3 regions of the Nocardia sp. NPDC058058 genome follow, and region 1 is predicted to be linked to each of the others. Evidence: riboswitches for the same ligand, from Rfam matches in the RefSeq annotation. Region 1 holds a riboswitch; each other region holds the start of a gene.
The links. Region 1 has a riboswitch for S-adenosylmethionine ahead of ACFVUS_RS19285 (aminotransferase class V-fold PLP-dependent enzyme). Riboswitches for the same ligand answer to the same signal wherever they lie in the genome.

Region 1 (9,476 bases):
AACAGCAGGTACGCGCCGCCGATCGCCGCGATTACGAGCAGTATCAGCAGGCTGTTGGGGAATGAGTAGCCGAAGGTCATGCTGCCCGCTTTGGCGACGATGATGAGGGCGAGCATGCCCGCGGAGGCGGCGGCGCGGGCGATTCTGCCACTGTCGGCCTGGCGCTGGCGCATGTGACCTACCTCCCGCGGATCGAAAACCCTTGCAGGGGAAGCATACCCACGGGTTCGGACTGCGAACCGCACTGTCCGGGGGTGCGAAGTCGCGCGGAATATGGCGGGTTGCGGCGGGCCCGGTTACGGTTGTCTGGTGGAAACCGTGCAGGCGCGTGACGCCGAATCCGCTGCTCACCCCAGGTGGCTGAGTGCCGGATTGCCGCTGCTCGGCGGTGCCGCGGTGGCAGGTGGCTTGGTGCTACTGCACTTTCGCGATCCGCATGAGTCGGGGTCGTATGGGCTCTGCCCGTTCAAGGAAGTGACGGGGTACTGGTGCCCCGGCTGCGGCGGGCTGCGCGGATTGCACAATCTCACCGACGGCCGGGTGCTCGACGCGATTCACAGCAATATCCTGCTGGTGCCGCTGCTGCTGGGATTCCTGGCGTGGTGGGTGACCTGGCTGGTGAGCGGGTTCCGTGGGCGGACGAGCCCGCCGCCGCTACCGCGGGTGCTGCCCAGGACCGCCCTGTGGGTGACGCTGGCCTTTCTCGTCCTATATACGGTGGTCCGCAATACGCCGTGGGGGAGCTGGCTCGCGCCGGTGTGATCGGTCGGCGTGCCTGGCCGAATTACCTCGGGCAAACCGGGCATGCTCTGGCTATGAGTGATTCGCTGAAGGAGCGCGTGCGCGCGAAACTGGTCCGGCAGCTCGATGAGGACGGGCCGCCGGACCCGGATCAGGAAGACGGACGCCAGGTTTCGGTGCGGGACGACCTCGACATCCTCGATGCCGTCGCCGACGACGATCCCTTCGTGGAAGAGCTCGCTCGCCGCTACCTGGTGTTCTAGACCGGCCGCCGGCCCGGATCGCGACCGGCGACCAGCGGCGAACCGAGGGTCAGATCGCGCAGGGGGCCGCGCCGGCGGCCGAGCTGCCGAAGGGGCGGGTTTCGGGGGTGGGGTTCCAGTGGCCCTCGGTCTTGGCGTAGTCCCAGGCGGGACCGTTCTCGACCAGAGCGGCGATGGCGTCGACGAGGCGGTCCACATCGGCGGCGGTGGTGCCCAGGCCGATGCTGGCCCGCACGGCGGCGTCGACGCCGAGACGCGACAGCAGGGGGTGCGCGCAGAAGCGGCCGTCGCGGACGCCGATGCCGTGTTCGGCCGAGAGGTAGGCCGCCACCTGGCCGGGCTCGAACCCGTCGACGGTGAAGGCGACGATGCCGACCGCATCGGCGCTGTCCCGCCAGATGCGCAGGAAGTTCACGCCCGGAACGGTTTTCAGGCCGTAGCGCAGGCGGTGGGTGAGGTACTGCTCATGTTCGAGCAGGGTGGTCTCGTCGAATTCGGCCAGTGCGTCACACGCGGCGGCGAGGGCGGCCACACCCAGCACATTGGGGGAACCGGCCTCGTGGCGCTGCGGGGCGGGAGCCCACTCCACGCTGTCGGCGCTCACCGAACGGACCGCGCCGCCGCCCGCGAGGTACGGCTCGGCGGCATCGAGCCAGTCGCGGCGGCCGACGAGTACACCAGCGCCGAACGGGGCGTACGCCTTGTGACCGGAGAAGGCCAGGTAGTCGATACCGCTGGTCTGGAGATCGATGCGCCGGTGCGGGGCCAGCTGGGCGGCGTCCACCAGTACCCGGGTGCCGCACTGGTGCGCGATCCAGGCCAGCCGCTCCAGCGGGAGCAGTTCCCCGGTCACATTGGACGCACCGGTAATGGCAAGCAGCGCAGCGGGTTTGGTGCACAGTTCGGCGACCACGCGCTGAATGGTCTCCTCGATGGTGTCCGCGATCGGCACCACGCGGCGGCCGTTGCGGGTCCACGGCAGGAAATTGGCGTGGTGTTCGGAATCGAGCACCACGGTGTCACCGGGCACGCAGGAGGCCAGCAGGTTCAGCGCATCGGTGGTGTTGCGGGTGAAGACCACGACCTGATCGTCGGCCGCGTTGAGGAAGCGGGCGACCGAACCGCGAGCGGATTCGTAGCAGTCGGTGGAGACGCGCGAGGCGTATCCCGCACCCCGGTGCACGCTGGCGTAGAACGGCAGCAGATCCTGCACGCGGGTGGTGACCTGCGCCAAAGCCGGTGCGCTGGCGGCATAGTCGAAGTTGGCGTAGCGAATCGTTCCGCCCTGCACGAGCGGTACCTCGAGCTCACAACCGGAAACGGTGGCGAGGGCGGCACAGGTCTGGTCGGCGAAAGCAGTCATCACGAAATCCCATCGGGCAAGGGACACGCGATCAAGGAAAGCAATGATCGAGAGTCCGCGCTTGCCGCGCCCGGTCGGGCGGCGGCCCGGTCGTCACCTGGAGCACCCCACCGCGGAGGAGGGTTGCCGACCAGCTAGCCAGGGCTTGACGCTGGTACTCATGACCTGGTTGAAGAGCTTGCAGAAGATCGCGGTTCTTGTCAACCCCGCCGCGAAAATCATCCGAAAGTTGGATCGGGAGGGCCGAAAAGGTCGAATCGCGAGATCGTTGCTGAAGCGTATGGTCGAAGAGAAAGTTAGGGTATCCAAAGGTGGGCGCCCCGGAGACGTAATTTCGACCGAACGAGGAGCTCGACCATGTTGGACACCGACACCGCCGCGCCGTTCTCGACGCTCATCCGCAGCGCGACCGAACAGCAGCACGCCGAGGCCGAGCACTCCACCTTCATGCGCGATCTGCTGACCGGCGAACTCGGCGTCGAAGCCTTCTACCGCTACACCTCGCAGCTCTGGTTCGTTTACGAGGCGCTCGAAAAGCATTCCGCCGCACTGGCTTCCGATTCGGTCGCGGGACCGTTCGTACAGCCGGGCCTGGCCCGCCTGGCCGCTCTGGAAGCCGATCTGGCCTACCTCGGCGGTGCGAACTGGCGCGATGAACTGACCCCGCTGCCCTCGACCGCCGCCTACGCCGCTCGCATCGAGGAGTGCGCGACCGAATGGTCCGCCGGCTACGTGGTGCACCACTACACCCGCTACCTGGGTGATCTGTCCGGTGGCCAGGTCATTCGCGGTACCGCCGAGAAGCTGTGGAACCTGCCCAAGAAGGGCGACGGCGTGCGCTTCTACGTCTTCGACGACATCTCGAATCCGGCCGCGTTCAAGCGCGAGTACCGGGAGAACCTGGACGGACTGCCCATCGAAGGCGCCGATGTCGAGCGGGTGCTCGACGAGGCTCGCCTGGCGTTCACGATGAACACCGACGTGTTCCGCGAACTGGGCGCGGAATTCAGCGCGCGGAACTGAATCTCTGCCGCTCCGAGGGCCGCCGCACGTTTCTCCTCCGGAACGTCGGCGGCTTTCTCATGTGCGGTGAAAACACTTGCGCCCGTGGGCCGCGGTGGGTTGCCATGGGAGGGTGAGTTTTCCCCTGCTGCTGAGCTTTCTCGGGTTGTGCGTGCTGCTGGCCCTGACCCCCGGTCCGGATACCTTTCTGGTGCTGCGTTTTTCGATGGCCGGGCCGCGTCCGGGGATAGCGGCGGCGGCCGGATCCGCGTTCGGCGGAATCGTCTGGGCGGTGGTGGTCGCGGCGGGGGTGGCGGCGCTGCTGGAGCAGTCGGCCACGGCGTATCGCAGCCTGAAGGTGGTCGGTGGAATCTACCTGCTGTACTTGGGGATTCGGGCGCTCATGGCGCATCGCAGGGGGCTCGCGGACGCGGAGGCGGAATTGGCCGCGCGGGGGTCGCGGGAACGGGCGTCATCGATTCGCTCGGCGTTCGCCGCGGGGTTGCTGTCCTGTATTTTCAACCCGAAGGTCGGGTTGTTCTATCTCGCGGTGCTGCCGCAGTTCCTCACCCAGGTGACGTTCGCGAATACGCTCACCCTGGGCGCGATCGAATCCTCCATCGCCGCAATCGAAATGGTGCTGCTGGCCCTGGCGGCCTCGCGTGCGGTGGAACTGCTGCGCAAGCCGAAGGTGCGGGATCGGCTGGAGCAGGCGAGCGCCGGAATCCTGGCGGCGCTGGGCATCGGCACCGTCGCCTCCGCCGCGGCGTGAGTCAGTCGGCGATCTCGGCGCGGTGGTAGACGCCGTTGTAGTACACCAGCGGGCCGACGGCGGGCGCGTCCTCGGTGTTGTCGTGTACCCGCGTGACCAGGCCGATCACCAGGGTGTGATCGCCGATCGGAATCAGCTGGTGCACGGTGGCGCGCACCCAGATCGGCGTCCCGTGCAGTACCGGTTCGCCGGATTCCAGGGTGGTCCACAGCGATCGGTCGGTGAAACGTTCCTCGGCGCTGCGACTGAACCGCTGCGCCAGATGCTTCTGATGTTCGCCCAGGAAGTGCACCACCACCGATTCCGCCTGGGTCATGGCGGCGATGCTGGACGAGGTCTCGGCGATATTGAACGAGATGAGCGGCGGCTGCGCCGATAGCGAGGCGAACGAGGTCGCAGTGAAACCGACCGGCCCGTCCGGAGACTTGAGCGTGACGATGGTGACGCCCGCCGGATAATGGCGCATGGCGGCGCGATACTGCTGGGCGGTGATGCCGCTCAGGTCGTCGGGCACGTGGAGCTCGGCGCCAGGCGTCGGAGAATCGGTCACCTTCCGAACCTACGTCCACGGCCCGCCGGATATTCCATCCGGTGCGGAAATTGGTGCGAACTCAATCGACGTCGATCGCCAGACCAGCGGTTATTCGAACCAGCTCGCCAAAAGTGGTGCGAAATACCGTGTTCGGATGCCCGCCCGCGGCCCACAGCTCCGCATGCCGGGCGAGCGCTGTATCGATGTAGGTGGGCAGGTTGATCGGATGCCCGACCGGGGCGACCCCGCCCATCGGCTGACCCGTCACCTGCTGCACCATCGCCGCCGGAGCCCGGGTCAGCGTGCCCTCCAGGCGTTCCCCGGTGCGATCCAGATCGACCGTGTGCGCGCCGGACACCAGCAGCAGCACCGGATCGTCGTCGAGCAGGAACAGCAGCGATTTGGTGATCGCCCCGAGTTCCACGCCGAGTGCCTGGGCGGCCTCGGCCGCGGTGTGGGTGGGTTGCGGCTGGGTGAGGATGACCCCGTGATGACCGCGAGCAATCAGTGTGTCGGAAACTTTGGAAGCGACCGGCGGCAGGGACCTGCGCATGGCACCAGAGTAGAGCGATTGCGGTGGATGTGCGGGGGATCAGTATTCGGGATAGCCCTCTTCCGGGCCGAGCATTCGCTCGATGCGTGCTCGCGTGACGCGTTCCAGCTCGATGACGCTGTGCTCCGAAATCGTTTCGCGCGCACACGAATCGAAGGCGTGCTCCAATTCGGCCGCGGAGAGTGCGCGCAGCCCCGCCGCGACGGCGGTGTGCAGGGCGTCGTAGCCGGGGTAGGGGCGGCCGTCGGCGATCTTCTCGGCCCAGCTGACACAGCTGCAGCATTCGTACAGGGCGTGCACGGCGCGCCGGCGGGAACAGGAATTGAAGCGGTCGAGGCCGATTCCATGATGCATCAACACGGGAAACTCCCAGCCCGGAGTGTGGCTTGTGGACCCTGTTAATCGTCCCGTCCGCGAGCCCCCGGAAACCAGTGCGGGACAGCAGATTTAGCACAGGATTTACACCGCCCGCCCGGACCCTCCGCACCCCCGATACGCTGGACCGATGACCGATTGGAAGGCTTTCGAGGTCGAAAGCAAGGACCACATCGCGACGGTTACCCTGACCGGTCCCGGCAAAGGCAATGCCATGGGCCCGGACTTCTGGCGTGAACTGCCGCTCATCTTCCGCGAGCTCGACGCGGATCCGGAGGTGCGGGCCGTCGTGCTCACCGGGTCGGGCAAGCATTTCTCCTACGGGCTGGACCTGCCCGCCATGAGCCCGCTGTTCGGGCCGCTGCTCGCCGATAAGGCGCTCGCGGGACCGCGCACCGACTTCCTGCGGCACGTGCGTGAGATGCAGGCCTCGGTCACCGCGGTCGCGGAGTGCCGCAAGCCGGTCATCGCGGCCGTCTCGGGCTGGTGCATCGGCGGCGGACTCGATCTCATCGCCGCGGCCGATATCCGGCTCGCCAGCGCCGAGGCCAAGTTCAGTCTGCGCGAGGCGAAGGTCGCCATCGTCGCGGATATCGGCTCGCTGCACCGGCTGCCCGGAATCATCGGTGAGGGGCATCTGCGCGAGCTCGCCTACACCGGCAAGGACATCGACGCGGCGCGCGCCGAGAAGATCGGCCTGATCAACGATGTGTTCGCCGATCAGGAAGCGGTGCTGGACGCGGCGTACGCGCTGGCTCGCGAGATCGCCGAGAACCCGCCGCTGGTGGTGCAGGGCATCAAGGATGTGCTGGATCAGCCCAAGGCGGGCAAGGTCGCCGACGGACTGCGCTACGTGTCGGCGTGGAACTCCGCGTTCCTGCCCTCGCACGATCTGACCGAGGCGATTCAGGCGGTCTTCGAGAAGCGCGCACCGAAGTTCGAAGGGAAATAACAACTCTCACCGGCCCCCGCCCGCCTATTGTGGGCGGGGACCGGGAGGTTGGTCATGGCTACATCCGAGGTGAGCGAGTCGACCGGAGAAGGCGGCTTCACCCATCGGCAGATACTGGTGATTCTCAGCGGGCTGCTGCTCGGAATCCTGCTCGCCGCACTGGATCAGACGATCGTGTCGACGGCCATTCGCACCATTGCCGATGACCTGAACGGGTATTCGCTGCAGGTGTGGGCGACGACGGCGTATCTGATCACCGCCACACTGGCTACGCCGCTCTACGGCAAACTCTCGGATATGTACGGCCGCAAGCAGTTCTATCTTGCGGCCATCACTATTTTCCTGGTCGGTTCGCTGCTGTGCGCGTTCGCGCATTCCATGTATCAGCTGGCGGCTTTCCGTGCGATTCAGGGTTTGGGCGCGGGCGGGCTGATGTCGTTGGCGCTCACTATCGTCGGCGATATCGTGAGTCCTCGGGAGCGGGCCAGGTATCAGGGCTATTTTCTGGCGGTATTCGGCACATCGAGCGTGCTCGGGCCGGTGCTGGGCGGATTGTTCGCCGGGCAGGACAGCATTCTCGGCGTATCCGGTTGGCGCTGGGTGTTTCTGGTCAATGTGCCGATCGGACTGTTCACCCTCGCCGTGGTGACCAGGGCATTGCACCTGCCCGCGCGGGAGCGTTCGCGCGATCGCGTCGACTACTGGGGCGCGCTGGTGCTGGCCATCGGCATCACACCCCTGTTGATCGTGGCCGAGCAGGGTCGCGAATGGGGTTGGGGGAGTGGCAGATCGGTGCTCTGCTACGTCATCGGTACGGTCGGGGTGATCGGATTCGTCGCGGTGGAGGCGGCGCTCGGTGATGCGGCGCTGATTCCGCTGCGGATTTTCGAGAATCGCACTTTCGCACTGGGCGTTGTCATTTCGTTCGTGGTGGGCGCGGGCATGTTCGGCGGGATTCTGCTGCTGCCGCAGTATTTGCAGGCGGTGCGCGGTGCCAGTCCGATGATCGGCGGCCTGGAGATGATGCCGATGGTGCTGGGCATGATGATCGGCTCGATCATTTCCGGGCAATTGATCTCACGCACCGGGCGCTACAAGGTGTACACGGTGATCGGCGCGGGCATGATCACGCTGGGCCTGTTCCTGCTGCACTATCTGAAGGCCGATACCGCCTACTGGGTGGTGGTGCTGTTCATGCTGTGCGTGGGGTTCGGGCTGGGGAATCTCATGCAGCCGCTGATCATCGCGCTACAGAATGCGTTGCCGCCCAAGGATATGGGTGTCTCCACGGCCGCCGCGACGTTCTTCCGGCAGATCGGCGGCACGCTCGGCGCGGCGGTATTCCTGTCGGTGCTGTTCACCCGCCTGACCCCGGATATCCGCTCGGAATTGCTCACCGCGGGTAAGGACAGCGAATTCCAGCGGGCGCTGCTCGCCGGTGCGCACGACGGCAATCCGGCGGATATGGCGCTCGCACAGGGACTTCTGAATCACGACACCACGGCCGCGCAGAGCGTGCTCGGTGACAGTTCGGTGATTCAACGCTTGAATCCGGTGCTGGCCAAGCCATTTCAGGTGGGATTCGCGGAATCGCTGTCCACGGTATTCCTGACCACCTCCGGGGTGGCGCTGGTGGCGCTGCTGCTGGTGCTGTTCTGGAAGGAAGTCCCACTGCGAATGACGGTGGGCGGCACGGAAACCGCACCGCCCACCGCATGATTCGGCACCGAGATCAGTGGCCGCCCTGTTCCTTCAGGCGCGCGTACGCCTCGGTGACCAGGGATTCGGCCTTGGCACGGTTGTCCCAGCCCTCGACCTTGACCCACTTGCCGGGCTCCAGGTCCTTGTAGCGCTCGAAGAAGTGCGCGATCTCCTTGCGCTGGAACTCCGGGATGTCCTCGACGTCCTGGATGTGATCCCAGCGCTTGTCCTTGTTCGGGACCGCGACCAGCTTCTCGTCGGTGCCGGCCTCATCGCTCATGATGAGCACGCCGACCGGACGGGCCTCGACCAGCACACCCGGGAACACGGGCTCGGGCAGCAGCACCATGCAATCCAGCGGATCGCCGTCGCCGCCGAGGGTGTTCTCGATGTAGCCGTAGTCGGCCGGGTACATCATCGGCGTGTACAGGTAGCGATCCAGCCGCACCCGGCCGGTCTCGTGGTCTACCTCGTACTTGTTGCGCTGACCCCGGGGGATCTCGATGGTGACGTCGAACTCCACGTCATCTCCTTCTTCGGTGCGGGTATGGCTGCCGACTCGCCAGCTCGTTCGGGGGAACGACTGCGCAACGAGGATAGTGTGATGCGCGGATGCGTGGGTTCGGCAGGGACGGGTATCAGGGAGACGGCGGCAGGTGGCTCGGAACAAGCAGAACATCGGTGGGCTGGAAGCCAAGCGGCGTCGTAAGACCTGGATCCTGGTGGCATCGGTCTTGGTGGTGGTGCTGGGCATCGCCACGGGTGTGGTGTTGACGCTGAAACCGTGGACGGAGGAATTCCGGCACGGGGGCTTGACGATCGCGGACCCGCCGTCACCGGTGAAACCGCTACCGCAGGTGGCGGCCGCTCCGCCGGACGCACCGGCGCCGAGCGCGAACGGTTTGGCCGCCGCGCTCGCACCCGTGGTCGGCAATCCGGATCTGGGGATCTTCGCGGCCTCGGTCTCGGACGCGGACAGCGGCAAGGTGCTGTGGACGACCGATCCGGGCAAGCCGATGATCCCGGCCTCCACGGCCAAGGTGCTGACCACGGCCGCCGCGCTGCTGGCATTGCCGCTGGACCACCGGGTGACCACGCAGGTCGTCACGGGCGCGGCCGCCAATGAGCTGGTGCTGGTCGGCGGCGGCGATCCCACGCTGACCGCGCAGCCGGACGGTAAGGGCTACTACCCGGACGGGCCGAAACTGTCGGATCTGGTGGC
Region 2 (9,476 bases), 180 kb from region 1:
CCGGACCGGACGCGGCCGCACCGTCGTCACCGCTGCCGCACGCCGCGAGCGATAGCGCGGCGGCCAGGACACCGGCGAGCGCGACCGGTCGCCGCAGGCGGGCCGCGGCCGATCGATTCGGCGACGCCGCGGTGGGCACGCTGTGCACGGCTGGGGATGAATTCACTGTGGATCTCCGGAGGGGTAGCGATCGGCGCCGAGCGGACGGCTCGGAATGTGGTGGCGCAGTTCGGGCGCCACCTCCGCCTGGAACAGTTCGAGGCTTTCGCGGTGCTGCTTCTCGGTGCGGCCATCCGCGTCGGCGCTCAGGTGCAGCACCTCGTGACCGAGTTGCTCGTGGTAGCGGTGCAGTTTGTCCAGCACCTGCGCGGGCGAACCGAGCAGGGCGGAGGAACGCGCGGCGAAATCCTCGACGGTGTCGAACACGATGGGCACGTTGAACTTCGCGGCGGCGGCCTTGCGGGCCTCGAAGATCGGGCGGTAGAGGTCCAGGGCCTCCTGCGAATCCCGGGTGACCAGGAAGCCCGCCGTGCCCGCGCCCACCAGCGCTTCCGCCGGATCATGCCCGTACGCCGCCCAGCGCTCACGGTAGTGCCGGACCAGCGCCGCATACGGTTCGACCGGATAGGTGACATTCGCCGAGAACAGCGGATCACCGTGCAGCGCGGCGTAATCCGCGGATTCCTCGCTGGTGGCGCTGCCGTGCCAGATGCGCAGGCGCGGTTGCAGCGGACGGGGCAGGGCCTTCGCCTCGGTTAGCGGCGGCCGGAATTTGCCGCTCCAGGTGACGCTGTCGCTGGCCCACAGCTGCCGGAACAGGTCGTAGCCTTCGCGATTGCGCTCCCACTGATCCTCGGTGGTGACGTGGAACAGTTGCGCCTGCGCCGCGCCGTTGCCCTTGCCGATGATCAGTTCGAGGCGGCCGTCCGAGAGATTGTCCAGCGTCGAGTAATCCTCGAAGGCACGCACCGGATCCAGCAGGCTGAGCGTGGTGACGCCGGTGAACAGCGCGATCCGATTCGTGACGGCGGCGATATGGCTGAGCACCACCGGCGGTGCGGCCGAGATGAAGGGATCCTCGTGCCGCTCCCCCACCGCGAAGCCGTCGTAGCCGAGGTCCTCGGCCAGGCGCGCGCTGTCCACCACCCGGCGCAACCGCTGCCGGGGCGTCTCCTGGATGCCGGTGACCGGGTCCGGGGTATGCGTGATCAGGGTAAGGAGCAGGAATTTCACGTACTCAGCCCTTCTTCTTCGGCAGGCCGGGCGGGTTGATCCGGGAGGCCGTCACGGTCTCGTTCTTCAGGCCCCAGCGGTCGATGACCTTCTGGTAGAGGCCGTGATCGATGGCGTACTGGATGGCCTCGTGGATCGGCCCGATCAGACCGTTGTCCTTCTTCACGAGCACGCCGATCTCGGCCTGCAGGGCATCGCCCGCACCGGAGAGGGTGCCGATCACCTTGGTCTGGCCCGCGGTGACGGCGTGGTACTGCGCCGACGGGTTCGGACCCAGGTAGCCGTCCAGGCGGCCCGAGGACAGGCCCAGGTAGTAGTCGGTGATCTGCTGGAAGTAGGCGATATCGATCTTGGGCAGGCCCTCGGCGATATTCGCCTCGTTCCACTGCACCAGGATCTGCTCCTGATTGGTGCCCGAGCCGACACCGATCCGCTTGCCCGCCACCGACTTTCGATCGGTGAAGGTCCAGGTCGCGTCCTTGGGCACCTCGAGCGCGAGATTGTCCAGACGATAGGTGGCGAAGTCGAACTTCTCCTTGCGCTCCTCGGTGACGGTCACATTGGAGATGAAGGCGTCCACCTCACCGGAATCCACCTTGACCGAGTTCTGCGCCCAATCCGCGGTGCGCAGATCGACTTTCAAGCCAAGGATGTCGGCGAAGAGGTTCGCGAAATCCACCTCGGAGCCGACCGTGGTGCGATCGTCATTGGCCAGGAAGCGCAGCGGCGGCGCGGACGCCGCCGAACCGGTCACGATCAGCGTGCCGCGGTCCCGGATCGCCTTGGGCACCTGTGCCGCAATGGAATCCACCTTGTCCGCGTGCACGCGGCCGGACTGCTGCGGGGTCAGATCGTAGGTCAGGCCGTTCACCGTGCGCGTGCTGTCCGCGCCACCGTCGCCGTTACCGCACGCGCCGACGAACAGGCCCAGGATCGCGACCGCGAGCGCGGTGCTTATCCGTCTGCGACGACTCGACAAAGACATGACATTCCTTCACTTGGGGACGACGCGTCAGAGCGCGTGCGAGAGAAAAGCTTTGGTGCGCTCATGCGCGGGCTCGTCGAAAACCTGGGCGGGCGGGCCCTGTTCGACTATTCGCCCGGCGTCCAGCAGCACGACGGTGTCGGCCACCTCGCGGGCGAAACCCAGTTCGTGCGTGACGATCACCAGCGTGGAACCCGACCGCGCCAGATCCCGGATGACATCGAGCACCTCGCCGACCAGCTGCGGATCCAGCGCGGAGGTGGGCTCGTCGAACAACAGCACCTGCGGGCGCAGGGCCAGCGCGCGGGCGATCGCCACCCGCTGCTGCTGACCACCGGACAGTCGGCGCGGATACTCATCGGCCTTGTCCGCCAAGCCGACTCGCTCCAGCCACCGCGCGGCCTCGGCACGCGCCTCGGCCTTGGGCCGGCCGAGCGCGCCGATCAGCGCGAAGGCCACATTGTCCCGAACCGTCTTGTGCGGGAAGAGATTGAAGTTCTGGAAGACGAATCCGATGCGCGAACGCTGACGCAGGATCTCGCGCTCGGGCAGCTCGTGCAGTCGATTGCCCCGGCGGCGGTAGCCGACCAGTTCACCGCCCACCCGGACGGTGCCGGCATCCACCTTCTCCAGGTGGTTGATGGTGCGCAACAGGGTCGACTTGCCGGAACCGGACGCACCGAGGATCACGGTGACCTCGCCGGTGCGCACCGCCAGATCCACCCCGCCGAGCACCTCGAGGTCGCCGAAAGACTTTCGAATGCCGCGCAATTCGACCGCGTACTCGCTCATCGCGCACTGCCCTTCGCGAAGTGGCGTTCGATGTAGTACTGCGCGACATTCAGGATCGAGGTGAGCACGATGTACCAGACCGTCGCCACCATGAGCAGCGGCACCACCCGGCCATTGCGGCCGAAGATCACCTGCACCTGGTAGAACAACTCCGCGATCGCCATCGTCGAGACGATCGAGGTGCCCTTGAACAGGCTGATCACCTCATTGGCGGCATTGGGCAGAATGCCGCGCATGGCCTGCGGCGCGATCACCCCGAAGAACTGCCTGTGCCAGGGCAACCCGAGCGATTTGGCCGCCTCCCACTGCCCCTGATCCACCGAAATGATCCCGGCGCGAATGATTTCCGCCGAATACGCGGCCTGATGCAGCGCCAAACCGATGACTGCGGCGGTGAATCCGCTGATCACACCGTTCACGTCGAAGGTGTAGAACGCCGGTCCGAAAGGCACGCCCAGCGACAGCGTCTTGTACAGGTACGCGATATTGAACCAGAACAGCAATTGCACGATCAGCGGAATGGACCGGAACAACCAGATGTAGGCCCACGAAAGAGCCTGTAGCACCGGGTTTTTCGACAGGCGGCCGATCGCAAGCCAGACGCCGAGGAAGAAGCCGAGCAGGGTGCCCCAGAACGTCAGCTCGATGGTCACCTTCAGTGCCGAGAGCACCGAGGCGGCCGTGATGTACTGCGCGAACGTGGACCAGTCCCAGCCCGGATTCACGGCCAGGCCGTGCGCGAACTGCGCGACCACCAGCAGCGCGATACCGCCTGCCACCCAGCGCCACGGATGCCGGGTGGGTGCGACGGTCAGCGCGCCGTCGTCATGATGTGCGTCCTCCTCCCGGGAATCGGGCGGCGCGGCAAGGGTACTCATGTGGATCTGTCCTCCATCGGTCCCGGCGGTAGCACCCGCACCCGAATCGGGGGGTTGCTGCGACTTCTACGAGCCAGGTCTCTCGGTCGCTCTGGATGGTGAGGATGACGTTACGAGCCGGTCCGGCGACTGTCGCCGGTCCGGATCAACGTGAATTCAATGGCGCGGCAATGATTTCAGCGGAGGGCCGCAGCCAACGGCCTCAGCTGGCGGCCTCGGTCAGTCCCGGCGGCGCGCCGTCGTGCAGCGAACGGAATCCGCTGCGATGGAATACCAGCGGCTCGGTATCGGGATGCGCGGTCAGCCGATGCACCCGCAACAGCACCACCGCGTGATCGCCCGCCGGAACCTGTTCGTGCACAGAGGCTTCCAGCCAGGCGCTGGCGCCCGCGATGAACGCGGCATTGCCGTGCCCGCTGCGCAGTTCCACATCCCGGAAGCGGTCACCGTTGCGCGAACTCAGACTGCGCGCCGCGGCCTGCTGTTCGGTCCCGAGCAGGCTCAGCCCCAGCAGTGACGCCTTCTCCAGCCGCGGCCAGGTCTCCGAGGAGTACTGCACGCACAGCGATACCAGCGGCGGGTCCAGCGACACCGGCACGAAGGTGCTCACCACCATGCCGTGCGGTACCCCGCCGATCCGCGCGCAGACCGCCACCACTCCACTGGGGAAGTGCGCGAAGGTCTTTCGCAGATCCGCCCCATCCACCGTCGTGAGTGCGGCCGCATCGCCGCGAATCGAGGTCAGCTCACCCATCACCCCAGTGCACCACCGCGGGCGCACTCCGGACACCATTGGATTCACGGAGATCGCAAGGAAATACGACGAACCCGCTCGGTCGTTCGACCGAGCGGGTTCCATCCATCCTCGCGGTGCCATCCGTTCCGGCCGGGACCATCGGCGGAACGGATGCGTCCGGACTACTTGGCGGGCTGCACCGAGGGCTGGTTGATGGTGGTGAAGTACTGCGCGGCAGCCAGAATCGCGACCGGGGCGGTCACGAACAGCTGGCCCGCCAGGGTGCCGAGGAACCCGATGACGCTCATGCCGACGATGCAACCGAACACCGCGCCGCCCAGGGCGCCGAACATGGCGGTCAGCGCACCGGTCACGGTGGCCAGGGTGGCGCCGCCGATGAGGCAGCCGACGGCCGCGCCGCCGATGCCACCGACCAGGGTGCCGATGGTGGCGCCCATCGCGACGGTGTCCTTCAGGCGGTTCCAGGCGGCCTGCTCACGGTCGTAGTCGGTCTTCCACGGAGCCTGGTTCTCATAGGGCAGCGCGACCGGCTGGTAGACAGCCTTGTCGACATCGAACTCCGGGGTCAGGGTCGCGGTGCGATCCTTGATCTCGGCCGCGATCGGGAAGACGAAATCGTCCACCCGGAAACTCAGTTCGGAACCCGCGACCGTGGCGCCATTGGCGGCCTTGATCTTGAACACACCATCCTCGACCACCAGCGAACCCGCATCGGTGTGAATGACCGTATTCGTCTGGGAATTGGTGGCCGTGAAATTGATTGCGGCCGAATCCGATTCAGGAGCGGCATTGACCGTGCCCGCGGACACGCCCAGAGCTGCCGTCACCAAAACGGCGACAGCAGCGAATTTACTCATCTTCATGTACTGCTTCCCTCATCTCTCGTGCAGTGCGTCGGCCAGCATCGAGCAAGACGGGGCCGCGCGGGAGTCTTGCAACCCTGATGATTCGAAGTATTGACAAGCAACGGCCCCCGCTCGAATTGTGTGAGCGGGGGCCGTGCCGTGAAACTGTGAAACCGTGAAACTACTTCGCCGGCGCCTGCAGCGTCGGCTGGTTGATGGTGGTGAAGTAGTTGAACGCGGCGATGATCGCGACCGGAGCGGTCACCAGGATCTGGCCCGCGAGGGTGCCCAGGAAGCCGATAACGCTCATGCCGGCGATGCAGCCGACGATGCCCGCCGGGAGCGCACCGAACATGGCGGTCAGGGCGCCGGTCAGCACCGCCCCCGCGACGCCGCCGATGACGCAACCGACAGCCGCGCCGCCGATGCCGCCGACCAGGGTGCCGATGGTGGCGCCCATGGTGATGGTCTGGGTCATGCGGTTCCAGGCGGCCTGCTCACGGTCGTAATCCGACTTCCAGGGAGCCTGGTTCTCGTACGGCAGGTTGATGGGCTTGTAAACACCCTTGTCCGCGACGAATTCGGGGGTCAGGGTCGCGGTGTGATCCTTGATCTCCGCGGCGATCGGGAAGACGTAGTCATCCACCCGGAAGCTGAGCTCGGTGCCGGCCACGGTGGTGCCGTTGGCAGCCTTGATCTTGAAGACACCGTCCTCGACGACCATGGAACCGGCATCGGTCCGGATGACCGTGTTGGTATCGGTATTGGTGGCGGTGTAGTTGATGGCACCGGCGTCGGCGGCCTCGGGGGCAGCTCCCGCAGTACCGGTGGCGACGCCGAGAGCAGCGATCACCAGCGCCGCGGTGGCGGCGAATTTCTTCGAAAGCATTTTTTCGGTTTTCCTCATCAGGGATCCGCAGGGGGAACGAGGGAATCGAAACCCGTTGACGCGAACATGAGATTGCCCGAGGATGCCGCGAACATGAACACTGTCGCGGCAACCTCGGGCAAACCGCCCCGAATTATTTACCGGGGGCGACGAACGGGGTGTTGATGGTTGTGAAGTACTGCGCCGCGGCGAGAATCGCGACCGGCGCGGTGATGAACAGCTGACCCACCAAGGTGCCCAGGAAGCCGACCGCGGCAACACCCGCGATGCAGCCGACCACGGCGGCCGGGAGCGCACCGAACATGGCGGTCAGCGCACCGGTCAGGGTCGCGCTCACCGCACCGCCGAGCACGCAGCCGATGGCCGCGCCGGCGATGCCGCCGACTGCGGTACCGATGGTGGCGCCCGCACTGATGGTGCTGGTCAGACGGCTCCAGGCGGCCTGCTCACGGTCGTACTCGGTCTTCCACGGGGCCTGGTTCTCATACGGCAGGGCGACCGGCTTGTACACCGCGTGCGCCTGATCGAACTGCGGCGTCAGGGTCGCCGTCCGATCCTTGATCTCCGCCGCGATCGGGAAGACGAAATCGTCCACCCGGAAGCTCAATTCGGTGCCCGCGACCGTGGTGCCGTTGGCCGCCTTCACCTTGAACACGCCGTCCTCGACCACCAAGGATCCGGCATCGGTCGTGATGACCGTGTTCGTGTTGGTATTGGTGGCGCTGTAGTTGATCGCACCCGCATCGGCCTGCGCCGGAGCCGCTGCCACGGTCCCGGTCGTCACGCCGATCGCGCCTATCAAAAGGGCCGCGACCCCGGCGAATTTCCTCATCTTCATTGGTACTGCTTCCCTCACCACTGCCTGAAACGAACTGATGGCGGCAAGCATTAAGCAACCGAACCGATTACCAGAGGTTAAAAACCAGCTTGATTCGATCGGGCCGGTGTACCGGGGACTACTTCGACTTGGCGGCGGCCTTGGCCTGCTTCTTGAATTCCCTTACCTGAGATAGGGATTCGGCGTCAACGACATCGGCCACCGAACGCCGGGAGCCGTCCTCGCCGTAGGCGCCCGCGGCCTCGCGCCAGCCCTTGCCGGTGAAGCCCTTCTGTTTGCCCAAGAGCGCCAGGAAGATTCGGGCCTTCTGATCGCCGAAGCCCGGGAGGGCCTTGAGCCGCTTCAGGACTTCCTTGCCGTCCGGATCTCCGGCCGTCCACAGGCCGGAGGTATCACCGTCATAGTTCTCGACTATGAAATGGGCCAGTTCCTGCACGCGGCGGGCCATGGAGCGGCCGTAGCGGTGAATGGCGGGCGGGGTGGCGGCGAGTTCCTCGAATTCGGCGGGATCGGCGGCGGCGATCTTATTGATGTCGAAGCCGCCCATCCGATCGGCGATCTTCTGCGGGCCGCGGAACGCATGCTCCATCGGGAACTGCTGATCCAGGGTCATACCCACCAAAAGCGCGAAATCGTCCGCCGAGAGCAGGGCGTCGGCGGCGGGTTCTTGAGCGATACACACAGCGCGGCTCACCATGGCTCGATCATCCCACCCGTCCCGCGTTGCGGTGACGCGGGTCACGAGTAGGGTCGGCGCCATGCCCGACACCATGGCTAATTCTTCAGTGGGAACCGTGCCGCACGACGGCCTCGGATCCGGCTCGAAACCGGATCGGTTCGATCGCGACGGCCAGGATCAACTGGTCGATGTCCAGGATTTGCAGGCCGCGCTGCCAGGCGTGCGCCGACTGCGGAACTGGGCGCAGGACGCATTGGCGGTACAGCCCGGCGAAAGCGCCGTCGATATCGGCTCCGGCACCGGATCCGAAGTATTCACCTTCGCCGACCGGGTCGGCCCGACCGGATCCGCGATCGGCGTCGAACCCGATCCGCGACTGCTCGCCGAGGCCGAACGGCGCGTGCGCCAATCCGGCTCCACCGCCAAATTCGTCTCCGGCGACGCCTACGGGCTGCCGTTCGGCAGCGAGAGTTTCGATATCGCGTTGTGCGAGCGGGTCTTCCAGCATCTGACCGCGCCCGCCCGCGCGGCCGGGGAGATCGCCCGGGTGCTCAAGCCCGGCGGGCGCGTGGTCGTGATGGACAGCGACTGGGGCACGGCGGTCGTGCACCCCGGTGATCGCGCCGTCGTGCACGAGGTGATCGAAACCATGATCGCCGGGACCACCAATCCGTTCGCGGGGCGGCGGCTCGCCGGACAGCTCACCGCGGCCGGACTGGTCGTCGACGATATCGGTTCGCACGCACTGATTCAGGACGGCGGCATCGGCGCGGGCGCGCTGGTGGCGCGGATCGCGGATATGTCCGTGGCGCGCGGTTCCATCACCGAACAGCAGCGGGATCAGCTCATCGCCGATCTGGAGGCCGGGGCCGCCAGCGGTGACATCCACCTGTCGGTGACCATCTTCGCCGTGCTGGCACATAAGCCCGCATAGGATTCGAAACGTAAAGCGAAGGCGCGCACTGGATTCCAGTGCGCGCCTTCGCTCGTTAGGAGTCTATTCGCCGCCGAGGCTCAGGATCTTCTCGGTGGCCGCGAGCAGGACGCAGGTGGCCAGGCCGTCCATCGCCTTCTCCAGCTCGCCCAGGGACGGGAAGCTGGGGGCGATGCGAATGTTCTTGTCCTCCACGTCTTTTCCATACGGGTAGGACGAACCGGCCGGGGTCAGCGCGATGCCCGCGTCCTTGGCCAGCGCCACCACCCGGGTCGCGGTGCCCTCCAGCACATCCAGGCTGATGAAGTAGCCGCCCTTGGGCTCGGTCCAGGACGCGATCTTCGAGGCGCCGAGGCGGTCCTCCAGAATGCGCAGCACCAGTTTGAATTTGGGCTCCAGAATGGCGCGATGCTTCTGCATATGCGTGCGCACACCCTCGGCGTCACCGAAGAAACGCAGGTGGCGCAGCTGGTTCACCTTGTCCGGGCCGATGCTCTTCTTACCGGCGTGCTTCAGGTACCAGTCCAGGTTCGCGGTCGAGGAACCGAAGAAGCTCACGCCCGAGCCCGCGAAGGTGATCTTCGAGGTGGAGGCGAAGACGTAGGGGCGGTTGGGGTTTCCGGCCGCGGCCGCCAGGCCCAGCACA
Region 3 (9,476 bases), 870 kb from region 1:
TCGGCCGATTCCGGGTCCAGCAGCTGGTATTTGATCGACGACGACCCGGAATTGATGACCAGGACCTTCACTTCGCCTCCTGCTGCGCCTGAATGGCGGTGATGGCAACGGTATTGACGATGTCGGCGACCAGCGCACCACGCGACAGATCGTTGACCGGCTTGCGCAGACCCTGGAGCACGGGGCCGATGGCCACCGCACCGGCGCTGCGCTGCACCGCTTTATAGGTGTTGTTGCCGGTATTGAGGTCCGGGAAGATGAAGACCGTCGCCTGCCCGGCCACCGCCGAATCCGGCAGTTTGGTGCGCGCCACCGTGGGCTCGATGGCGGCGTCGTACTGGATCGGGCCCTCCACCAGCAGCTGCGGGGCCCGCTCGTGCACGAGTTTGGTTGCGGTGCGCACCTTTTCGACATCCGCGCCGGAACCGGATTCACCGGTCGAGTAGGACAGCATCGCCACCCGCGGATCGATACCGAACTGGGCGGCGGTGCGCGCCGACGAAATCGCGATGTCCGCCAGCTGATCCGAGGTCGGGTCCGGCACCACGGCGCAGTCACCGTACGCCAGCACGCGATCCGCCAGGCACATCAGGAACACGCTGGACACGGTGGAGACGCCCGGTTCGGTCTTGATGATCTCGAAGGACGGGCGAATGGTGTGCGCGGTGGTGTGCGCCGCACCCGACACCATGCCGTCGGCGACACCCATGTGCACCATCATGGTGCCGAAATACGAGATGTCCGCGAGGTATTCGCGGGCGCGGTCCACCGTCATGCCCTTGTGCGCGCGCAGTCGCGCGTACTCCTCGGCGAATTCGTCACGCAGCGGACAGGTGCGCGGATCGAGCACCTCGGCGGCCTCGATATCCACCCCGAGTTCGGCGGCACGACCGCGCACCGCCGCCTCGTCACCGAGAATGGTGAGATCGGCGATCTTGCGCTGCAATACCCGGCCCGCCGCGCGCAGAATGCGATCGTCATCGCCCTCGGGCAGCACGATGCGCTTGCGATCATTGCGGGCGCGTTCGATGAGCTGATACTCGAACATCTGCGGCGTCACGATATTCGGGATGGGAATCTCGATCTGCTGCAACAGCTCTCGCGCGTTCACCCGCTCCTCCATGAGCGCGAGCGCGGTATCCACCTTGCGAATGCTGGACAGCGACACCCGGCCGCGGGTGCGCGCGGCGGCCTTGGCGGTGGCGAAGGTGCCCAGATCCGTTTGCAGGATGGGCAGTTTCGGCTTCAGGCCCGCCATCAACCGCGCGATGGACGGCGCGGGCAGCATGTCACCGTTCATGATGATGCCCGCCAGCGACGGAAAGCCCTCCGCCTCATGGGCGTTCACCAGCGCCAGCAGCACGTCCGAACGATCGCCGGGCGTGATCACCGCGACGCCGTCGGTGAGCCGCTCCAGAATGTGCTCGGTGGTCATGCCGCCGATGATCACGTCGAGCGCCTCGCGGTGCAGCAATTCCGGGTCGCCGCTGTAGATTTCGCCGCCGATGGCCTGGCACAGCTCCTCCATGGTGGGGGCCTGCAACAGCGGCACCTCCGGCAGCGTCCAGGACGGCACCGCGGCGGCCTTGGCCAGCGCGGCGGTATCGGCCTCCAGCTGATCGGGATCGCAGCGGTTGGCGATCACCGCCACCAGCTTGGCGTGCTCGGCCACCAGTTCGGTGCGGCACAGCTCCACCAGTTGCCCCAGTTCGGCGGGCGTGCGCTCGGAGCCGCGCACCACGAGCAGCACGGGCGCACCGAGATTCACCGCGATGCGGGCATTGAAGCGCAGTTCGCTCGGGCTGGCGACATCGGTGTAATCGCTGCCCAGGATCAGAATGGCATCGCACTGCTTGGCCATGGCGTGATACCGCATGACGATCTCGCTGATCGCGGCGTCCGGATCGGCGTGCACCTGTTCGTAGGTGACGCCGATGGACTGGTCGTAATCGTCATCGGCGGTGGAATGTTCGAGCAGCAGCTCGAGAATGTAGTCGCGTTCGGTCGCGGATCTGGTGATCGGCCGGAACACTCCGACTCGCGGTGTCGTCGCGGCCAACGCCTGCAGGACGCCGAGCGCCACCGTCGACTTGCCGGTGTCACCCTCGGGCGACGCGATGTACACACTGGAAACCGGTGAGGCCATAAATCAAGAGCGTACCGACCGGAATATAAAGATTTCCCGGGTGCGGCACCGACGTGCCGAACATCATGCGCCGCCGGTGACGCACCGCACCCGGAAGCGAACTACAGCGCGCGCAGGCGCGGGGCCAGATCGCGCTTGAACAGATCGAGGAAGCGCAGCTGATCGTGGCCCGGGGCGTGGAAGACCAGGTGGTTCAGGCCCGCGTCCAGGTACGGCTTGATCTGCTCCACGGCCTCATCCGGATCGCTCGCCACGATCCAGCGCTTGGCGATCTGCTCGATCGGCAGGGCGTCGGCGGCGGCCTCCATCTCGATCGGATCGGTGATGGAGTGCTTCTGCTCGGCGGTCAGCGACAGCGGGGCCCAGAAACGCGTGTTCTCAAGGGCCAGTTCGGGATCGGTGTCGTAGGAGATCTTGATCTCGATCATGCGGTCGATATCGTCGACCGTCCGGCCGACCTTGGCCGCACCCTCGGCGACAGCGGGCATGAGCTTCTCGGTGTACAGGTCCATACCCTTGCCCGAGGTACAGATGAAACCGTCACCCGCGCGACCCGCGTACCGGGCCACCAGCGGACCGCCCGCCGCGATGTACACCGGGATGCCACCCTTGGGCACGTCGTAGATGGACGCGCCGACCGTGCTGTAGTACTCGCCTTCGAAGTCGACGCGATCGCCGGTCCACAGCGCGCGCATCAGATCCACCGATTCGCGCAGGCGCGCGAAACGCTCCTTGAACTCCGGCCATTCGCCCTTGTATCCGGTGGCGATCTCATTGAGCGCCTCGCCCGAGCCGACACCCAGCATGACGCGATTCGGGTACAGGCAGCCCATGGTCGCGAACGCCTGCGCGATCACCGCGGGGTTGTAGCGGAAGGTCGGGGTCAGCACCGAGGTGCCGAGCAGAATCCGCTCGGTGCGCTCACCGGTCGCGGCCATCCAGGCCAGCGAGAACGGGGCGTGCCCGCCATTGTGCCGCCACGGCTGGAAGTGATCGCTCACCGTCGCGCTGTCCAGGCCGTGCTGTTCGGCCGCGACCGCGATCTCCACCAGTTCTCGCGGACCGAACTGCTCCGCCGACGCCTTGTATCCGAGTTTGAGGTCTGTCACCGCGCCACTCCTTCGCCTTGTGCGCTTGGTCATGCGGGCCAACCTCCCGCGCCGCCGTTCGGATTCCCGGTTTACGGCTCCCTTCGCACCCTAGTCAGCCATGTGGCGGGGGTCGCACCCACCCGACACAACGGGGATAGCGGACAATTGGCCCGTGACCTCTTCCGAAGAACCGATCCTGTCCTACCTCACCGACATGGACGGGGTTCTCGTACACGAGAACCACATGGTGCCCGGAGCCGACCAGTTCCTGGCCGAATTGCGCGATAACAACATCCCGTTCCTCGTGCTGACCAACAACTCCATCTACACCGCGCGCGATCTGCAGGCCCGGCTCCGGCACACCGGACTGGACATCCCGGTCGAATCGATCTGGACCTCCGCGCTCGCGACCGCCACCTTCCTCAAGGAGCAGCGGCCCAACGGAACCGCCTATGTCGTAGGCGAATCCGGGCTCACCACCGCGCTGCACGAAATCGGATACGTGCTCACCGACAGCGATCCGGACTACGTCGTGCTCGGCGAGACCCGCACCTATTCGTTCGAGGCGATCACCACCGCGATCCGATTGATCTCGGCGGGTGCGCGATTCATCGCCACCAATCCGGACCCCACCGGACCCTCGCGTGAGGGCATTCTCCCGGCCACCGGTTCGGTCGCGGCGCTCATCACCCGCGCCACCGGCAAGGAGCCGTACTACGTGGGCAAGCCCAACCCGCTCATGATGCGGTCGGCGCTGCGCCGAATCGGCGCGCACTCGCAGTCCACCGTCATGATCGGCGACCGGATGGACACCGATGTCATCTCCGGTCTGGAAGCCGGTATGCGCACCATCCTGGTGACCACCGGCATCTCCACCCAGGCCACCGTCGAACAGTATCCGTACCGGCCCACCGCCGTACTGCACTCGGTCGCGGAACTCGTCGGCAAGACCAAGGCCCCGTTCGACGCCTGAAAGACGCTGCGATTACTCGGATTCGATGGCTTCGAGCGCGGCCGACAGGTCGGTGAGCGAATCCACGATCCGGGTGAAGCGCTCGATACCCAGCTCGGCCACCAGCCGCGCGGACATCTCGGCGTGCTGCGGATTGATGCGCCGCACCGCCGCATGACCCGCCGCGGTACCGGCCACCAGCTTGGCACGCTTATGCTGCGGATTCGGGCGGTACTCGGCAAAACCCTTCTCCACCAGCAGATCCGCGATGCGCTGCACGCTCTGCCTGGTGATGCCCATCTCGCGGGCGATGCCCGCCACCGGCAGCGGCTCGTGCAGCACCGCGCCCAGCACCTGCCACCAGGCCGCGGTGAGCCCGGCCGGACCGGCCAATTCCTCTGCGATGGCCAGGAATTGGCCGTTCAGCTTGAAAGACGTGATCGCCGCCGTACTGAAGAGATCCTGTTCGGTGCGGGTCATGCCGTCGCCACCGCGCGGCTCTCCTCGTATTCGGCCAGCGCGAAGAAGCCCGCCGGATCGTTCTTGCCATAGAGCAGATACCAGGCCTCGAGGATGTGCGGTTCGAAGATATCCAGCCGGCCCAGAATGGCGCGGGCGAAATCGACCGGCAGGGTGCCGCTGGCGGTGATGAGATCACCGTCGGTCACGGCGGGCTCGTAGACGAAGTCCGCGCCACCCGAATATCCGCTCATGGCAAGGTATTCCGCCGCATTGCTGGTGTGCCTGCGGCCGTCCAGCAGACCCGCGCTCGCCAGGCCGAAGGTCGCGCCGCAGATGGCGGCGACCGGGACACCGGCGGCGAGGAAATCGCGCGCCTTATCGGCGAAGGCATTCAGCGCACCGGCTTCCCAGGTGGCCGAGCCGGGCAGGATCAGCATGGCGCTGTCGGACGGGGAGAGTTCGTCGAGGGTCAGATCCGGCGTGACCCGCACACCCCCCATGGAGACGACGGAATCCTTTGTGGCGCCGACGGTTCGGACCTGCCACTCCCCCGGCTCGCGATGCCACAGCGGGCGGTTGATGTGCGCGGTGGCGAAGCCGGGCTCCCAATCGGAGAAGGTGTCGTACACGGCCAGGTGAACTGTTTTCGTCATGACAGCATCCTGTCATGTTTGACAGCAAGCTGTCAATAGCCGCAATCCTTCGGACTCCGACCGAAACGACAAAGGGCCGGAACCGTCGATGACGGTTCCGGCCCTCGGGGCTTCCTATCAGGCCAGTGCCCGGCCCAGATCGTTCAGCAGATCCTCGACATCCTCGAGACCGATCGAAATCCGCAGCACACCATCGGAAAGACCGATGGCCGCACGGCCTTCCGGACCCATGGCGCGATGCGTCGTGGTCGCCGGATGCGTGATCAGCGTCTTGGAATCACCGAGGTTGTTCGAGATATCGATGATGCGCAGGCCGTTGAGGACCTCGAAGGCGCGCTTCTTGGCCGCTTCGGCCTGCGCCTTCAATTCGAAGGTCACCACGGTGCCACCGCCGGACATCTGACTCCGGGCCAGCTCGTACTGCGGATGCGACTTCAGGAACGGGTACTTCACCCAGGCCACGGCCGGATGCAGTTCCAGGAACTCGGCAATGCGCAGCGCCGACTCGGTGGACTGGCGCACGCGCAGCGGCATGGTCTCCAGACCCTTGAGCAGCGTCCAGGCATTGAACGGGCTCAGCGCCGGACCGGTATGGCGCATAAGGGTTTTCACCGGGCCGTCGATGTACTCCTTCGACCCGAGGATCGCGCCGCCGAGCACCCGGCCCTGACCGTCGATGTGCTTGGTGCCGGAGTAGACCAGCACATCCGCGCCGAGATCGAAACCGCGCTGCAGCAGCGGGGTGGCGAAGACGTTGTCCAGCACCACCTTCGCGCCCGCCTTATGCGCGAGATCGCAGACCGCGCGCACATCGACCAGCGATTGCATTGGATTGGAAGGGGTTTCGAAGAACACGGCCTGGGTCGGCACCGACAGCGCCTCTTCCCACTGCGCCAGATCCTCACCGTCGACGAACACGGTCTCCACGCCCCAGCGCGGCAGAATCTCATTGGCCACCACGAAACACGAGCCGAACAGGCTGCGCGCGGCCACCAGGCGATCACCCGCGGCGAGCAGCGCACCCAGCGCCGTGAACACCGCGGACATACCGCTCGCGGTGGCGAAGCACGCCTCCGCGCCGTCGAGCAGGCGCAGGCGCTCCTCGAACATGGCGACCGTCGGATTGCCGTAGCGCGAGTACACGAAGTGCTCGATCTCGCCGGTGAACGCGGCCTCGGCGGCCTCGGCGCTCTCGTAGACGAAACCCGAGTTCAGGAACAGCGCCTCGGAGGTCTCGTCATAGCCGGAACGGCGCGTACCACCGCGCACGCCCAGCGTGGCCGGGCCGACGCCCTCGGGCAGCGGCCGCTCGAATGAACCACCGGTGATCATGACTGCCTCCACGGAAGCCCATCGGCGCGCCAGCCTTCGCTGCCGCGGTGACCCTGCGCGTCCAGCGCGCCTTCGAAACCCTCGAGGACATTGAAAGAAGGGGAGATGCCGATCGCCGTGGCGGCGGTGGCCGCGCCGATGGAGCGCTGACCGGAGCGACAGATGAAGATCACCGGCGCTTCCGAATCCGCGGCGCGCTCGGCCAGGGCCTGCTGAAGTTGGTCCGTGAAGCGCGAATTGGGGGTGCCGCTGGTGTCCACCCACTCGATCAGCGCGGTCGGCCGCCCGATGCCATTGGTGTCGGGGACCCCGACGAAGCGCCATTCGGCTTCGGTGCGCACATCGACCAGCACCGCATCCGGATTGTCCCGCAACAATTCCCACGCCTGCTTCGGCGAGATATCGCCCGCGTAGCTCACTTGTCGACCTCCTGTGAATCCGCACTTGCCGCACCGTTGCCCGATGCGCGGCCAGGTCGTCACCCGGAGCACCCCGCCGCGGAGGAGGGTTGCCGACCAGCCAGCCGGGGCTTGGCGCTGGTACTCATGACCTGGGATGAGATTGACCGAAAAAAGGCCCACCTGTCAAACCGTGCAGAGTGTCGCGGCGGGTCAGGAATCGCAGACCAGCCACAGACTGCCGGAACGGGTGAAGTGCCAGGTGGAGGTTGATTCCTTCCCGGCCGTATCGAAGGTGACCTGCGCGGTGGCCCGGTCCCCGGTCACCGCCGGATCGCCGAGTTTCACGAAGTCGAAGGCGGTACCGTCACCCGCCTTGGCGGGGGCGAGCGGGGAGCGTTCCTCGGTGAATCCGTCGCAGACCACGCGGGGGTCCAGTGTGCCGGTGGCGCTGCGGGATTGGAGGAACTTGCGGGAGGCCAGCTCGAGCCGGTCCGAATCTGTGACATTCTTCTCAACCGGCGAAACCAGGGCGGCGACCACGATTCCCACGATCACCAGCACCAGGACGCCCGCGGCGACCAGGAATGGCAGCATGCTGCGCGCACTGCTCTGATCGATCGGTATCTGCTGGTCGTCGGCATCTTCCATGACTCGATCATGCCCGGTCACGGCGGTGCGATCGGGCGCGACACCGGCATTTCACGCTGCTGGGCGTCCGCACAGTTGCGCGGCACCGGCGCGGGCGGGGGCTTCCGCCCACCGATAGAATCAGCAGAATTTCCGGTTGAAAACGGAAATAGCAGGACCACGCAGCAACGCTGCAGCTTCGGGGATTCCAATGAAGGGCACCCCGGGGCGAGGGCGTCAACTTAGCCTAAGCTAAGAAAGACGGCTGAGACTTGACGGCAAGATAGTTCAACCAAAGGGTGCGCCAAGAATGACCGAACAAGCAGCGACCCGCCCGCTTCGTATAGCGATCGTGGGCGCCGGCCCGGCCGGAATCTACGCGGCGGACGCGTTGATGAAATCCGACGCCGACGTGAGCATCGACCTGTACGAGCGGATGCCCGCGCCGTTCGGCCTGATCCGCTACGGCGTCGCCCCGGACCACCCGCGCATCAAGGGCATCATCACCGCCCTGCACAAGGTGCTGGACAAGCCGCAGGTGCGCCTGCTCGGCAATATCGACTACGGCGTCGACATCAACCTCGAAGATCTGCAGCGCTTCTACGACGCGGTCATCTTCTCCACCGGCGCCAACGCCGACCGCGCGCTCGAGGTCCCGGGCATCGAACTCGACGGCTCCTACGGCGCCGCGGACTTCGTCTCCTGGTACGACGGCCACCCGGACGTGCCGCGCGAATGGCCCCTCGAAGCCGAGAAGGTCGCGGTCCTGGGCGTCGGCAACGTGGCCCTGGATGTGGCGCGCGTGCTCGCCAAGACCGGCGACGAACTGCTGCCCACCGAGATCCCGCCGAACGTGTACGACGGTCTCAAGGAGAACAAGGCCCTGGAAGTGCACGTCTTCGGACGTCGCGGCCCGGCGCAGGCCAAGTTCACCCCGCTCGAGCTACGCGAACTCGATCACTCGCCGACCATCGAGGTCATCGTCGATCCCGAGGACATCGACTACGACGAGGGTTCCGAGGCCGCGCGCCGGCACTCCAAGCAGGTCGACATGATCTGCAACACCCTCGAGCAGTGGGCCATCCGCGACGTCGGCAACCGCCCGCACAAGCTCTTCCTGCACTTCTTCGAGAACCCGGCCGAAATCCTCGGCGCGGACGGCAAGGTCGTCGGCCTGCGCACCGAGCGCACCGCGCTCGACGGCACCGGAAACGTCAAGGGCACCGGCGAATTCAAGGATTGGGACGTCACCGCCATCTACCGCGCGGTCGGCTACCTGTCGCAGAACATCCCCGCCCTGCCGTTCGACGATCAGGCGGGCACCGTGCCCAACGAGGCCGGTCGCGTCCTCATCGACGAGAACGCCGACGGTGCGGCGCGTTTCATGCCGCAGACCTACGTCACCGGCTGGATCAAGCGCGGACCCGTCGGCCTCATCGGCCACACCAAGGGTGACGCCAACGAGACCATCGCCTGCCTGCTCGACGACGCCGCGAAGTTCACCGCGGCCGCCGAGCCGGAACTCGATGCGGTCACCAAATTCCTGGAGGACAAGGGCGTCCCCTTCACCACGTGGGCCGGTTGGTACCGCCTGGACGCGCACGAGCGCGCCCTCGGCGAGCCCGAAGGCCGCGAGCGGGTCAAGGTCGTCGAGCGCGAGGACATGCTGCGCGCCAGCGAACCGGACAAGGTTTCCTGATCAACCTGGTTCCCCTCGACTGACCTGGCCCAATCCGACAGGTGGACAAGGTTTTCCGCACTTGTCACCGTTGTGAGGCATGCTGATCACGTGTTCGATGCCCATCTCCACAT

Region 2: another riboswitch for S-adenosylmethionine. It lies ahead of ACFVUS_RS20075 (amino acid ABC transporter permease); the one in region 1 lies ahead of ACFVUS_RS19285 (aminotransferase class V-fold PLP-dependent enzyme).
Region 3: another riboswitch for S-adenosylmethionine. It lies ahead of ACFVUS_RS23140 (rhodanese-like domain-containing protein); the one in region 1 lies ahead of ACFVUS_RS19285 (aminotransferase class V-fold PLP-dependent enzyme).

What each region holds. Positions count from the first base shown of each region.
Region 1 covers NZ_JBHVSA010000002.1:984,946-994,421, reverse strand. The annotation lists gene ACFVUS_RS19300 (hypothetical protein) at 1-173, opposite strand, end outside; gene ACFVUS_RS19295 (DUF2752 domain-containing protein) at 310-762, shown strand; gene ACFVUS_RS19290 (hypothetical protein) at 816-1,004, shown strand; gene ACFVUS_RS19285 (aminotransferase class V-fold PLP-dependent enzyme) at 1,054-2,367, opposite strand; SAM riboswitch class IV at 2,420-2,533, opposite strand; gene ACFVUS_RS19280 (heme oxygenase (biliverdin-producing)) at 2,725-3,390, shown strand; gene ACFVUS_RS19275 (LysE family translocator) at 3,503-4,141, shown strand; gene ACFVUS_RS19270 (flavin reductase family protein) at 4,143-4,607, opposite strand; gene ACFVUS_RS19265 (YbaK/EbsC family protein) at 4,753-5,226, opposite strand; gene ACFVUS_RS19260 (2-oxo-4-hydroxy-4-carboxy-5-ureidoimidazoline decarboxylase) at 5,266-5,586, opposite strand; gene ACFVUS_RS19255 (crotonase/enoyl-CoA hydratase family protein) at 5,732-6,553, shown strand; gene ACFVUS_RS19250 (MDR family MFS transporter) at 6,608-8,272, shown strand; gene ppa (inorganic diphosphatase) at 8,286-8,777, opposite strand; gene dacB (D-alanyl-D-alanine carboxypeptidase/D-alanyl-D-alanine-endopeptidase) at 8,932-9,476, shown strand, end outside.
Region 2 covers NZ_JBHVSA010000002.1:1,169,444-1,178,919, forward strand. The annotation lists gene ACFVUS_RS20055 (ABC transporter substrate-binding protein) at 1-139, opposite strand, end outside; gene ACFVUS_RS20060 (LLM class flavin-dependent oxidoreductase) at 163-1,233, opposite strand; gene ACFVUS_RS20065 (transporter substrate-binding domain-containing protein) at 1,238-2,218, opposite strand; gene ACFVUS_RS20070 (amino acid ABC transporter ATP-binding protein) at 2,246-3,010, opposite strand; gene ACFVUS_RS20075 (amino acid ABC transporter permease) at 3,007-3,888, opposite strand; SAM riboswitch class I at 3,899-3,990, opposite strand; gene ACFVUS_RS20080 (flavin reductase family protein) at 4,091-4,642, opposite strand; gene ACFVUS_RS20085 (hypothetical protein) at 4,807-5,508, opposite strand; gene ACFVUS_RS20090 (hypothetical protein) at 5,672-6,379, opposite strand; gene ACFVUS_RS20095 (hypothetical protein) at 6,513-7,217, opposite strand; gene ACFVUS_RS20100 (HhH-GPD-type base excision DNA repair protein) at 7,336-7,914, opposite strand; gene ACFVUS_RS20105 (methyltransferase domain-containing protein) at 8,012-8,830, shown strand; gene ACFVUS_RS20110 (aminotransferase class I/II-fold pyridoxal phosphate-dependent enzyme) at 8,894-9,476, opposite strand, start outside.
Region 3 covers NZ_JBHVSA010000002.1:1,850,166-1,859,641, reverse strand. The annotation lists gene ACFVUS_RS23175 (acetate kinase) at 1-71, opposite strand, end outside; gene pta (phosphate acetyltransferase) at 68-2,146, opposite strand; gene fgd (glucose-6-phosphate dehydrogenase (coenzyme-F420)) at 2,248-3,288, opposite strand; gene ACFVUS_RS23160 (HAD-IIA family hydrolase) at 3,452-4,210, shown strand; gene ACFVUS_RS23155 (MarR family winged helix-turn-helix transcriptional regulator) at 4,223-4,669, opposite strand; gene ACFVUS_RS23150 (type 1 glutamine amidotransferase family protein) at 4,666-5,304, opposite strand; gene ACFVUS_RS23145 (O-succinylhomoserine sulfhydrylase) at 5,422-6,636, opposite strand; gene ACFVUS_RS23140 (rhodanese-like domain-containing protein) at 6,633-7,055, opposite strand; SAM riboswitch class IV at 7,072-7,187, opposite strand; gene ACFVUS_RS23135 (hypothetical protein) at 7,248-7,685, opposite strand; gene ACFVUS_RS23130 (FAD-dependent oxidoreductase) at 7,975-9,363, shown strand; gene ACFVUS_RS23125 (amidohydrolase family protein) at 9,454-9,476, shown strand, end outside.